DNA from 3 places in the Marinomonas sp. PE14-40 genome. Region 2 is predicted to be linked to each of the others. Evidence: predicted binding sites of a transcription regulator. Region 2 holds the regulator's gene; each other region holds the start of a gene.

Evidence for each region. Region 2 encodes FliA, which starts transcription of late flagellar genes. Its sites were predicted from a motif close to CTAAAGTTNNNNNNNNNNCNGCCGATA; they were not measured.
Region 1: the regulator FliA is predicted to act here: its motif matches at 1,848-1,874, upstream of Q0A08_RS12195 (flagellin).
Region 3: the regulator FliA is predicted to act here: its motif matches at 1,802-1,828, upstream of flgK (flagellar hook-associated protein FlgK).

The regions. Positions count from the first base shown of each region.
Region 1 is NZ_CP130700.1:2,642,607-2,645,867, forward strand. It holds gene fliD (flagellar filament capping protein FliD) at 1-322, opposite strand, end outside; gene Q0A08_RS12190 (flagellar protein FlaG) at 352-786, opposite strand; gene Q0A08_RS12195 (flagellin) at 847-1,734, opposite strand; gene Q0A08_RS12200 (flagellin) at 2,460-3,261, opposite strand, start outside.
Region 2 is NZ_CP130700.1:2,414,000-2,417,260, reverse strand. It holds gene flhF (flagellar biosynthesis protein FlhF) at 95-1,381, shown strand; gene Q0A08_RS11150 (RNA polymerase sigma factor FliA) at 1,482-2,216, shown strand; gene Q0A08_RS11145 (chemotaxis response regulator CheY) at 2,271-2,651, shown strand; gene Q0A08_RS11140 (protein phosphatase CheZ) at 2,661-3,261, shown strand, end outside.
Region 3 is NZ_CP130700.1:2,649,839-2,653,099, reverse strand. It holds gene Q0A08_RS12225 (flagellar basal body P-ring protein FlgI) at 1-709, shown strand, start outside; gene flgJ (flagellar assembly peptidoglycan hydrolase FlgJ) at 766-1,773, shown strand; gene flgK (flagellar hook-associated protein FlgK) at 1,886-3,261, shown strand, end outside.

The DNA.
Region 1 (3,261 bases), 230 kb from region 2:
ATGCGACTTGATTAACACCTACATTGTATTGTCCATTTCGAGCACGTCCACTTGCCTCTATCGCAAGTGCATCACCCGCGCTAGGTTGATCAATATCAGCGATACGGCTATTAAATAAACGAGGGTCATTAACTTTTTTAACGGCTTCATGAAAGGAAAACGCCACTGACTCCGCAGAACCAACAGCAGAAAGTTCAACTGACAAATCTGATATTTTTTGCTCGTAAGCCGCAATTTTAGAATCTCTTTGAGAACTAACTAAGCCACTCACAAGAGATTCCAAATCCATACCAGAACCTGTTCCTAAGGCTCCCACACTCATATACTGCCCCTAAATTTAAGTCAAAGTTGCTAAACCTCTCGATTCACTAACGCACCTTTAATATCACCTAATTCTCTTAATAACGCTTGAATACGTTCAGACATTTCAACAAACTCTTCTGTTGGTATTTGCCTGACAATTTCACCCGTCTCTTGATCAAGTACCTTAACAACATTATCTTTGTTTGCACTTGAAACATCAAAAGAAAGCTTAATGTTTAACTGCGCCATACTCTTAGTTGAGTCCATTAGCTGTTGAAAGTCTACTTTTTCCTTTTTTTCGTTTACGTCCCTTTGCATGTATCTAGCATCAGCTTGAACATTTTGACTGTCACGAAGAGATGTTACAGTTTTCGTTTCTCGCGTTTTTTCTTGCGCAAAACTCTCTGTTCTAGAGTGTTGAAGCTGTTGACCAACACCTAAATCCATAGAGCTTTTTAATAAATCACTCGAACCTATTGCCATGATAGCACCCTCCAAAACCCAAAAAGCTGAGGTAGGCCCCAGCTTTTATCACGCACTGAATTAGCCTAAAAGCGATAATGCAGTTTGCGGTCTTTGGTTTGCTTGAGACAGGATAGTCGTACTTGCTTGTTGCAAAATTTGATTACTTGTCAATTCAGCAGTTTCTTTCGCGAAGTCGGCATCAGCAATACGTGATTTCGCGCCTTCAACATTCTCTTTGATGTTACCCAAGTTACTGATAGTAGAACTGAAACGGTTTTGTACCGCACCAAGCTCCGCACGCTTAGTATCAACGGCAGCAATCATACTACCTAGCATTTCAATCATACTTTGCGCATTGGCAACAGATGAAATCGATGCTGTGGCAGAAGTTACAACAGTTGTACCCGCAGCTGATGAAAGGCCTTGTACATTAAAGCCACCAAGTCCAGAAACATCAACACTGTTATTTACACCAGCAGAAGCTAGAGAGAAGCTGATTGTTTGCTGAGCATCAGCACCAACTTGAAAAACACCTGATGAATAAGAACCATCAAGCAGGTTCTGACCACCAAAGGTAGTATCAGAAGCAACACGGTCAATCTCAGTTGTTAGAGCCGAGATTTCTTGTTGTAGTGCTAGTCGGTCATCATCGGTGTTTGAACCGTTTGCAGACTGAATTGCCAAGGTACGCATACGTTGCAACATGTTTGTTGTTTCGTCCATCGCCCCTTCAGCAGTTTGCGCCAATGAGATACCGTCGTTCGCATTTCGAATGGATTGATTCAGACCATTTGTCTGAGAAGTCAAACGGTTAGATATTTGCAAGCCAGCAGCATCGTCTGCCGCACTATTGATACGTTTACCAGATGCTAAACGTTCAAAAGTAGTATCCAAGTTATTACCTGAAGTGGATAACTGACGCTGAGCATACAAAGAAGTCGTATTTGTATTTACATATACAGACATTATAGCCTCCTAGTTTCGCCTAATTGTTTACCTGCCAGGTAAACGCTTTTTTTCGATATTGAATACGTGTCGCCAAACACGATTCCAATAATCGTAAAACCTCTTAAATTTGTTTTCGGCCTTAAAAACAAAAGCTTTAGATAAAAAAGATACATTTTTCCTCAATGCGGAAAGAAAAGGCATAGGAAGCGGCAATAAAAATCCTTATTTATCTTTCATTTCAACAAGTTAGGTGAAAATTAAATTATAAAAAATAAAGAAAATATTTTTTAACTGGAGGATTCGTTCGTTTTTTTCAAATTGAGTGATTTTTTACAATTTATTAATGCATTAGAAAGGTTGGCATAGGTATTGCTATAAATATGATGTGGGACTGCCAATCTCACAAAAAAAAAGCCAAACACTTCGAATGTTTGGCTGAAATCACTTCTAGGAGAGAGAAGCGAAATTTTCAAGTGCCATCGCCAAACCTCTTGCCTCCGGCATTTGAAAGTCCTTCGTAGAGCGGCCTGATCAGCCGCTTTTTTATGCCATTAGTATACTAATGGCTTGCCAAAATCACTTCTTCAAAAGAAGCCTTTAGTAAATCCCTTTAACTTTCGCCAAAAAGCTAAAAGTAATTTTGCTTACTTATCAACCGCCACCAATAAACCTCCAGCTGATAAGCCCTTCGCAGAGCAGCCTAACTAAATTTTAAAACTGGTTAACTATCTAACCGCGATTTATTAACCCCCTAGAAGGGACATCGCTGATTGTGGTCTTTGATTTGCTTGCGACAAAATAGTCGTACTAGCTTGTTGCAGAATTTGATTACTTGTCATAGTCGCAGTTTCTTCCGCGAAGTCAGCATCACGAATTCGGGAACGCGCACCTTCAACATTCTCTTTAATGTTACCCAAGTTACTAATGGTAGAAGAGAACCGGTTTTGCACCGCACCCAACTCAGCACGCTTAGTATCAACCGCGGCAATCATACTACCTAACATTTCGATCATACTTTGTGCGTTGGCAACAGAAGATACAGAAGCTGTTAGAGATGAAATAATGGTTGTACCTGCAGCAGTCGATAAGCCCTGTACGTTAAAACCACCCGCAGCAGAAATATCAACACTGTTGTTAGTACCTCCACTTGCAAGTGAGAAGCTAATTGTTTGGCTTGCGTCAGCACCGACTTGGAAACTACCAGAAGCATAGCTACCATCAAGCAAGTTTTGTCCACCGAAGGTTGTCGTATCAGCAACACGGTCAATCTCTGTCGCTAGCTGAGCAATCTCTTGCTGAATAGCCAAACGATCATCATCAGTGTTGGAACCGTTGGCAGACTGAATTGCCAAGGTACGCATACGTTGCAACATGTTAGTTGTTTCGTCCATCGCACCTTCAGCAGTTTGCGCCAAGGAAATACCATCGTTTGCATTTCGCATCGCCTGGTTTAGACCATTTGTCTGAGATGTTAAACGGTTCGAGATTTGAAGACCCGCGGCATCATCTGCTGCGCTGTTGATTCGTTGACCAGAAGCCAAACGC
Region 2 (3,261 bases):
CTGTACTTGCCCTGATATCTTTCTATATTTATCAAATTCTTTCGGGTAAGCTATGGATTTGTAAGAGAAATTAACTTTAAAGGATAGGTCTTTAATGCAGATAAGGCGGTTTCGAGCAGCAGACATGCGCCAAGCGATTCGCAAAGTACGCGACGCTGTAGGCCCTGATGCCGTAATTCTGTCGAATCAACGTCTTGCAAATGGAGAGATCGAAATTGTTGCCGCTTTAGATTATGACGGTAGCATGCCTTCTAATTACGCTAGTCAGCCTAAATCGGAGCCACATCCGCCTGCCGCAGCTAAATCGGCACCACAACAAAGCTATCAAGAGCGTATTGAGCAGGCTAAGCAACCAGAAGTTAGTCAGTCAAATCAAGCCGATATTGCTCGGCAAATGTCCTCTGTGCCTGCTAATAAATATGTTTCTATGGTTGATGAAGATCCTATTATTGAAGAATCTTTATCTATTAAACAGCCTGAAGAAAGCGTTCAATTGAAAGAAATGGAAGCTGAGCTGCAAAAGGTAAAAGAACTGCTTGAGCAACAGCGTAAGCTTGGTGAGGTAAAGAAAAATGACCTTGATCCTGCACAAGCAAAAGTAAAAGAGAGATTGACCTCCCTTGGTTTATCGTCAAGTATTGTTTCTGGTATTCTCGATGATGTTGAATTATTAGGCCGAGAAGACGACTGGAATCGAGTGCTATCTCACTTGGCAGAGCATATTCCAGTTAAAAAGCAAGGTTCTGAAATGCATGGGTGCTATGCGTTTATGGGACCGACTGGCGTTGGGAAAACAACGACAATAGGTAAGATCGCAGCGCAACATGTGTTAAAACATGGTTCGGATAGTGTTGTTTTAGTCACCACAGATACCTATAGAATTGCAGCGCATGAACAGCTTCGTACATTTGGGCGTATATTAAATGTGCCCGTTGTTGTTGTAAATGAATATTCAGATTTGAATGAAGTGCTTGATAAATACTCTAATTTCTCACTTGTTCTGGTTGATACTGCTGGTATGAATCCGAGGGATAGAAACCTAGAGCGTCAATTGCTTATGATGAAAAGAGCTCATTCAAATCTAAAGAAACTGCTAGTGTTACCCTGTACAAGTCAAAGACAAGTATTAAAAACTGTTGTTGATGTGTATGCTCAGGTGCAATTAGATGGTTGTGTGTTAAGTAAGTTAGATGAGTCTGCTTCACTAGGTGAAGCGGTTAGTGTTGTTATTGAAGAGAGGTTGCCAGTCGTCTACATCGCAGACGGTCAGCGCATTCCAGATGATATTCAACCAGCAAGGGCACATAATATAATAAGCCGAGCAGTATATACTGCAGAGCAATATAGTCACATATACAGCTCATTGAAATACGGTAGTTAGTAACTTTATGTTATTTCAACCAGTAAGTTATAGAACAATATAGTACAGTTATTTCAAGAGTATTGGTTTAACAAATATAAGGTTACGTTCATCTTTGATTATGCAGTCCAGAACAGGTCTAAATGCCTATAATCAAAAACCGGCACCATCAGTTAATCAAATTATTGATGAATACGGTTTCTTGGTTAAAAAAATTGCCTATCATCTGCTTGCAAGGTTACCAAGCAGTGTTGAGCTGGATGATTTAATTCAAGCGGGGATGATGGGATTGATTGAAGCGTTCAAACGTTTCGAATCGACAAAAGGTGCTAGTTTTGAAACTTATGCAGGAATCCGTATTCGTGGTTCTATAATGGATGAGGTTCGTAAAAGTGACTGGGCTCCTAGGTCGGTACGTCGAAATGGACGAGCAATAGCGAGTGCGATTAAAGAATTAGAAGCTAAGCTTGGTCGTGAGGCTAGTGATTTTGAAATATCTCAGGCAATGGATATTGGTATAAATGAATATCATGAGATGTTGCAATCAAGTATGTCTACTCAGTTATTTAGCTTCGAAGAGTTGCTTGACTCTGAAGGGTTAAATATTGAGACAGATAATGAAGAGGATAGTGCGCCATACTCTTTTGTTGAAGATTTAGGTTTTCAAAAACAATTGGCGCAAGAAATAGATTCTTTACCAGAACGAGAAAAGTTAGTTCTATCTTTGTATTACAATGATGAACTTAACCTTAAAGAAATTGGTTCTGTGTTAGGTGTGAGTGAATCGCGAGTGAGTCAGATACATAGTCAAGCAGCTATGCGTCTTAAAGCTAGATTAAGTGATTGGCGAGATTAAATATGAGCTTTGATAGACTACCTTTGGGTTGTGGAGGTTGCATTGGATAAAAACATGAAGATCCTAATCGTTGATGATTTCTCAACAATGAGGCGTATCATCAAAAATTTACTAAGGGATTTGGGATTTACCAATACAGTTGAAGCTGATGATGGGACAACTGCATTACCTATATTACAAACAGGAACCATAGATTTCTTGGTTACTGATTGGAATATGCCAGGTATGACTGGGATTGAGTTACTACGTTCGGTTAGAGCGGATGAGAAGCTCAAAACGATTCCTGTATTGATGGTTACTGCTGAAGCTAAGCGAGACCAAATTATTTCCGCTGCACAAGCAGGGGTTAATGGTTATGTTGTAAAACCATTTACTGCAGTGGCGTTAAAAGAAAAAATCGAGAAGATTTTTGAACGAATTGATGCCGGAAAATAGGGGCTGAGAATGTCTGATAATTCTAAGTTACGGCTTGGTGAATTTGAGACTCAGGTGAAAGATGGTGCAGTAGATTTAATTAATCGTATTGAAACTGGCGACTTTGCCGGAGCGATTAAAATTATTCAAGATCTTAGTGAAGCGCGACATAACAACTTCTATAACGAAGTTGGCTACCTGACTCGCAGCCTTCACGATGCTATCCGAGATTTCAAAGTTGATTCTGTTGATCAAATCGTTGACCAAGTCGACGGCGCATCAAAAATTACTGATGCAACTGATCGCTTAAACTATGTCATTGATATGACCAACAGCGCTGCAAACACTACTATGGATATGGTCGATAGTAGCGTTCCAGTTGCTAGCCAACTACAAAATCAAGCAAGAGACCTAAGAAAAGATTGGGGTCGCCTTATACAGCGAGATTTAACCCCCGCTGAATTTCGTGAACTCTACAAAAGAATTGATGTATTTCTGCAAACAGCAGATGAAAGTGCAACAACCTTACATTCGAACTTGAATGCGATTCTTTTGGAACAAGGTTATCAAGATTTAACAGGGCAAGTTATTACTCGAGTCACAGAACTTATCCGTGATGTTGAAGAAAAGC
Region 3 (3,261 bases), 240 kb from region 2:
GCAAGTTTATGCGATAGCACAAGGGAACTTGGTCGTTGGTGGTTTGGGTAGTCAAGGTAATGACGGTTCCAGAACCTCTTTAAATATTCCAACCGTTGGTCGTATTCCTAATGGTGCCAGTGTCGAGAGAACGGTACCTAATAGCTTTAATCGTGGAGATACTCTGACGTTTAATTTGAATCGTCCTGACTTCACGACTGCAAAACAAGTGTCTGACAGCATTAATGCTTTACTTGGGCCTGGCGTCGCTAAGACTTTAGATGCTACGTCAATCAGAGTATCAGCTCCAAGAGATCCTAGCCAAAGAGTAACCTTTTTATCCATATTGGAAAATCTAGAAGTAGAGCTTGGTGAGGAGCGGGCTAAGATAGTGATTAACTCCCGCACCGGCACCATTATTATTGGTCAGCATGTTAAAGTTTCTCCGGCTGCAGTTACTCATGGTAGCCTCACCGTGACAATTAAGGCGCAAGCGGCTCAACCCGTTCAAGGAGAACCTCTTACTGGAGGTGAAACGATTTATGCCCCTAGAGAAGAGATTGCTGTAAATGAAGGTAGCGGACATATGTTTTTATTTGGCCCTGGCGCCTCGTTGAACGATATTGTTCGTGCTGTTAATCAGGTAGGTGCAGCTCCCGGTGATGTGATGGCAATTCTCGAGGGCCTAAAGCAAGCTGGTGCAATTAATGCTGATTTGGTGGTTATCTAAGAGTGAAAATTTATTTATGATAGGGTCATAATTATGCTGTTTGCTTGGATCTTGATATGAATAAAGTTAATTCGAATGAGTTTTATGCCGATTTTACTGCCTTGGCAAAGTTAAAAACGAGTGCGAAACAAGATCCAGAAGCGGCATTAAAGAAAGTTGCGCAAGAGTTTGAGTCTATCTTTATTAATATGATGCTCAAGAATATGCGTCAAGCGAATGAAACCATTGGTTCTGATTTATTCTCTAGTAATGAATCAAAGCAATATCAAGAAATGCTAGATTCTCAAATGGCTCAGTCCATGTCTAAAGCTGGTGGAATGGGGATTGCGGATGCCCTTATTCGACAGTTTCAAGGGCAAGGGGCTGCAACCGGTGCTAGGCCTGGTTCTGAAACCGCTTTCCTAAATCAAGTGGCAACCCAAGATCTAGCTCGTATTCAAGTACTTGCTAAAAATGCTTCTCAAGATCTTATTTCACAAGCGCAAGCTGCCGCTAGCGATGAAGATATCGATCTCGCCAAAATTGTTAAAACCTTACAACTGGATTTAAATAGCAATCAAGTAGGCCAAGCAAGCCAAACGGCTGAACAGGTTACTTTTAAGTCTCCTCAAGAATTTATAAAAACGCTTTGGCCACATGCACAAGCTGCGGCTGAAAAGTTAGGAGTGAATCCAAAGGCTATTTTAGCGCAAGCAGCATTGGAAACAGGCTGGGGGAAATACCCCATTGCTAAGCAAGACGGTGGCGCCAGCTATAACCTTTTTGGTATTAAAGCTGATGCGAGGTGGCAAGGTGAAAGAGCTGTGGTGACAACCTTAGAGTATGAAGATGGCGTTGCAAAAAAACAGGTCGCTCCTTTTAGGGCTTATCAATCATTCGCTCATAGCTTTGATGATTATGCTGACTTTCTCACCACAAGTGATAGGTATAAAGGTGCCCTTTCTGCCGGAGATGATGTGGCAAGCTTTGCCGCAAATTTGCAGCAAGGAGGTTATGCTACCGACCCTAACTACAGTGAAAAAATTCAAGGTATCGCTAAAAGCGAGTGGTTAGAGTCTCTCTAGCGGTTTTTTTCTCATATCCTCAAATTTGGTCAAGTTTTTGCATCCTAAGTCGATATATTAAATAAATGAAAGCTGTTTAGTTTTCGTATTGTTCTGACTTAGGGGTATTAAAATGGCTGGCGACCTATATTCGATTGGCTTATCTGGTGTGTTGGCAAGCTCTGCCCAGATTGTGACAACCGGTCAAAACACTGCCAACGTCAATACAGAAGGTTATAACCGACAAACCACGAGTTTATCGACGCAACAAAATGGTGGTGTTGAAGTTGGTTCGACCAAGCGTGTTGTTGATGAGTTTGTTAATACCCAATTAAGAAGTGATACCTCAAATTACAATTATTTTGATAGCTACTATCAGCAAGGCGCAATTGCCGATGAAATTTTTTCTGATAAGGCGACCTCTCTAAATACTTACCTGAATAATACTTTTGATTCTTTACAATCGGTGAACAGTGACCCTACAAATACGGGGACTCGAAAAATCGCCTATACCGATTTGAAGAACCTAGTGAGTCATTTCAATGAGCTTGCAAGCTTTTCTCAAGATCAAACCTCATTAGTGAATGAGCAGTTAACCTCGAATATTGATATTATCAATGAATACGCCAATCAGATTGCTGATCTTAATGGCAAGATCCTTGTTCAAGAAACGGTTGGTGGTTCAAAGGCAAACGAGCTTAGGGATACTCAAGAGGATATAGCACGACAAATCAGTGAATATCTCGATATCAAAATTAGCTTTGATGAAAATGATTTGATGGAATTGCAGCTTGGAGGTGGACAGCCTTTAGTACTGCAAACTAGCGTCAATAAACTTAGTCTCTCCCCTAGTGAGTATGACTCCACAACTTATGAATTGGTTTTGGATTTTGAAGATTACGAACTAGGAATAGATACAACTGATTTAGGTGGCTCGATTGGTGGCTTAATGAATTATCGAGCTGATTTTTTAGAAGAGCTTGATAGGCAGTTAGGGCAACAGGCCATTGTCATTTCCGATAGTGTTAATCAGCAGAACCGTTTAGGTCTTGATGCCAATGGCGATTACGGTAAACGTATTTTTGACCTTGCTGACATTACAGTTAGTCAAAGTGGTAAAAACTCAAGTCTAATTCATGAAGTTGATGTTCGAGTTGAAGAAGGTAAGGCCTCAGAGCTTTCAACCGATACCTATGAGCTCATCATGACATCAAATAATGCTTTTGAATTGAGAAGCTATGATGTTTCGGGTGCTTCTACATCGCCCGCAAAGTTTTTTGATTTAGACCAAATGGAGAAAACGTCAGATGGCTATTTTTCAATACCTGGTGTGGGCTTACAGCTGAGATTACAAGAAGATGTGAAAGTTGGTTTTAGGCCAGGTGATACTTTTCAATTTGCGCCTACGAGTTTGGCTGCAGCGAATATTTCTTTAGCATCAACTAGTGGTGATGATTTAGCGATGAATGCGCCAATACAAGTAGAGCGAAGTGCTGATAATTTATCTGA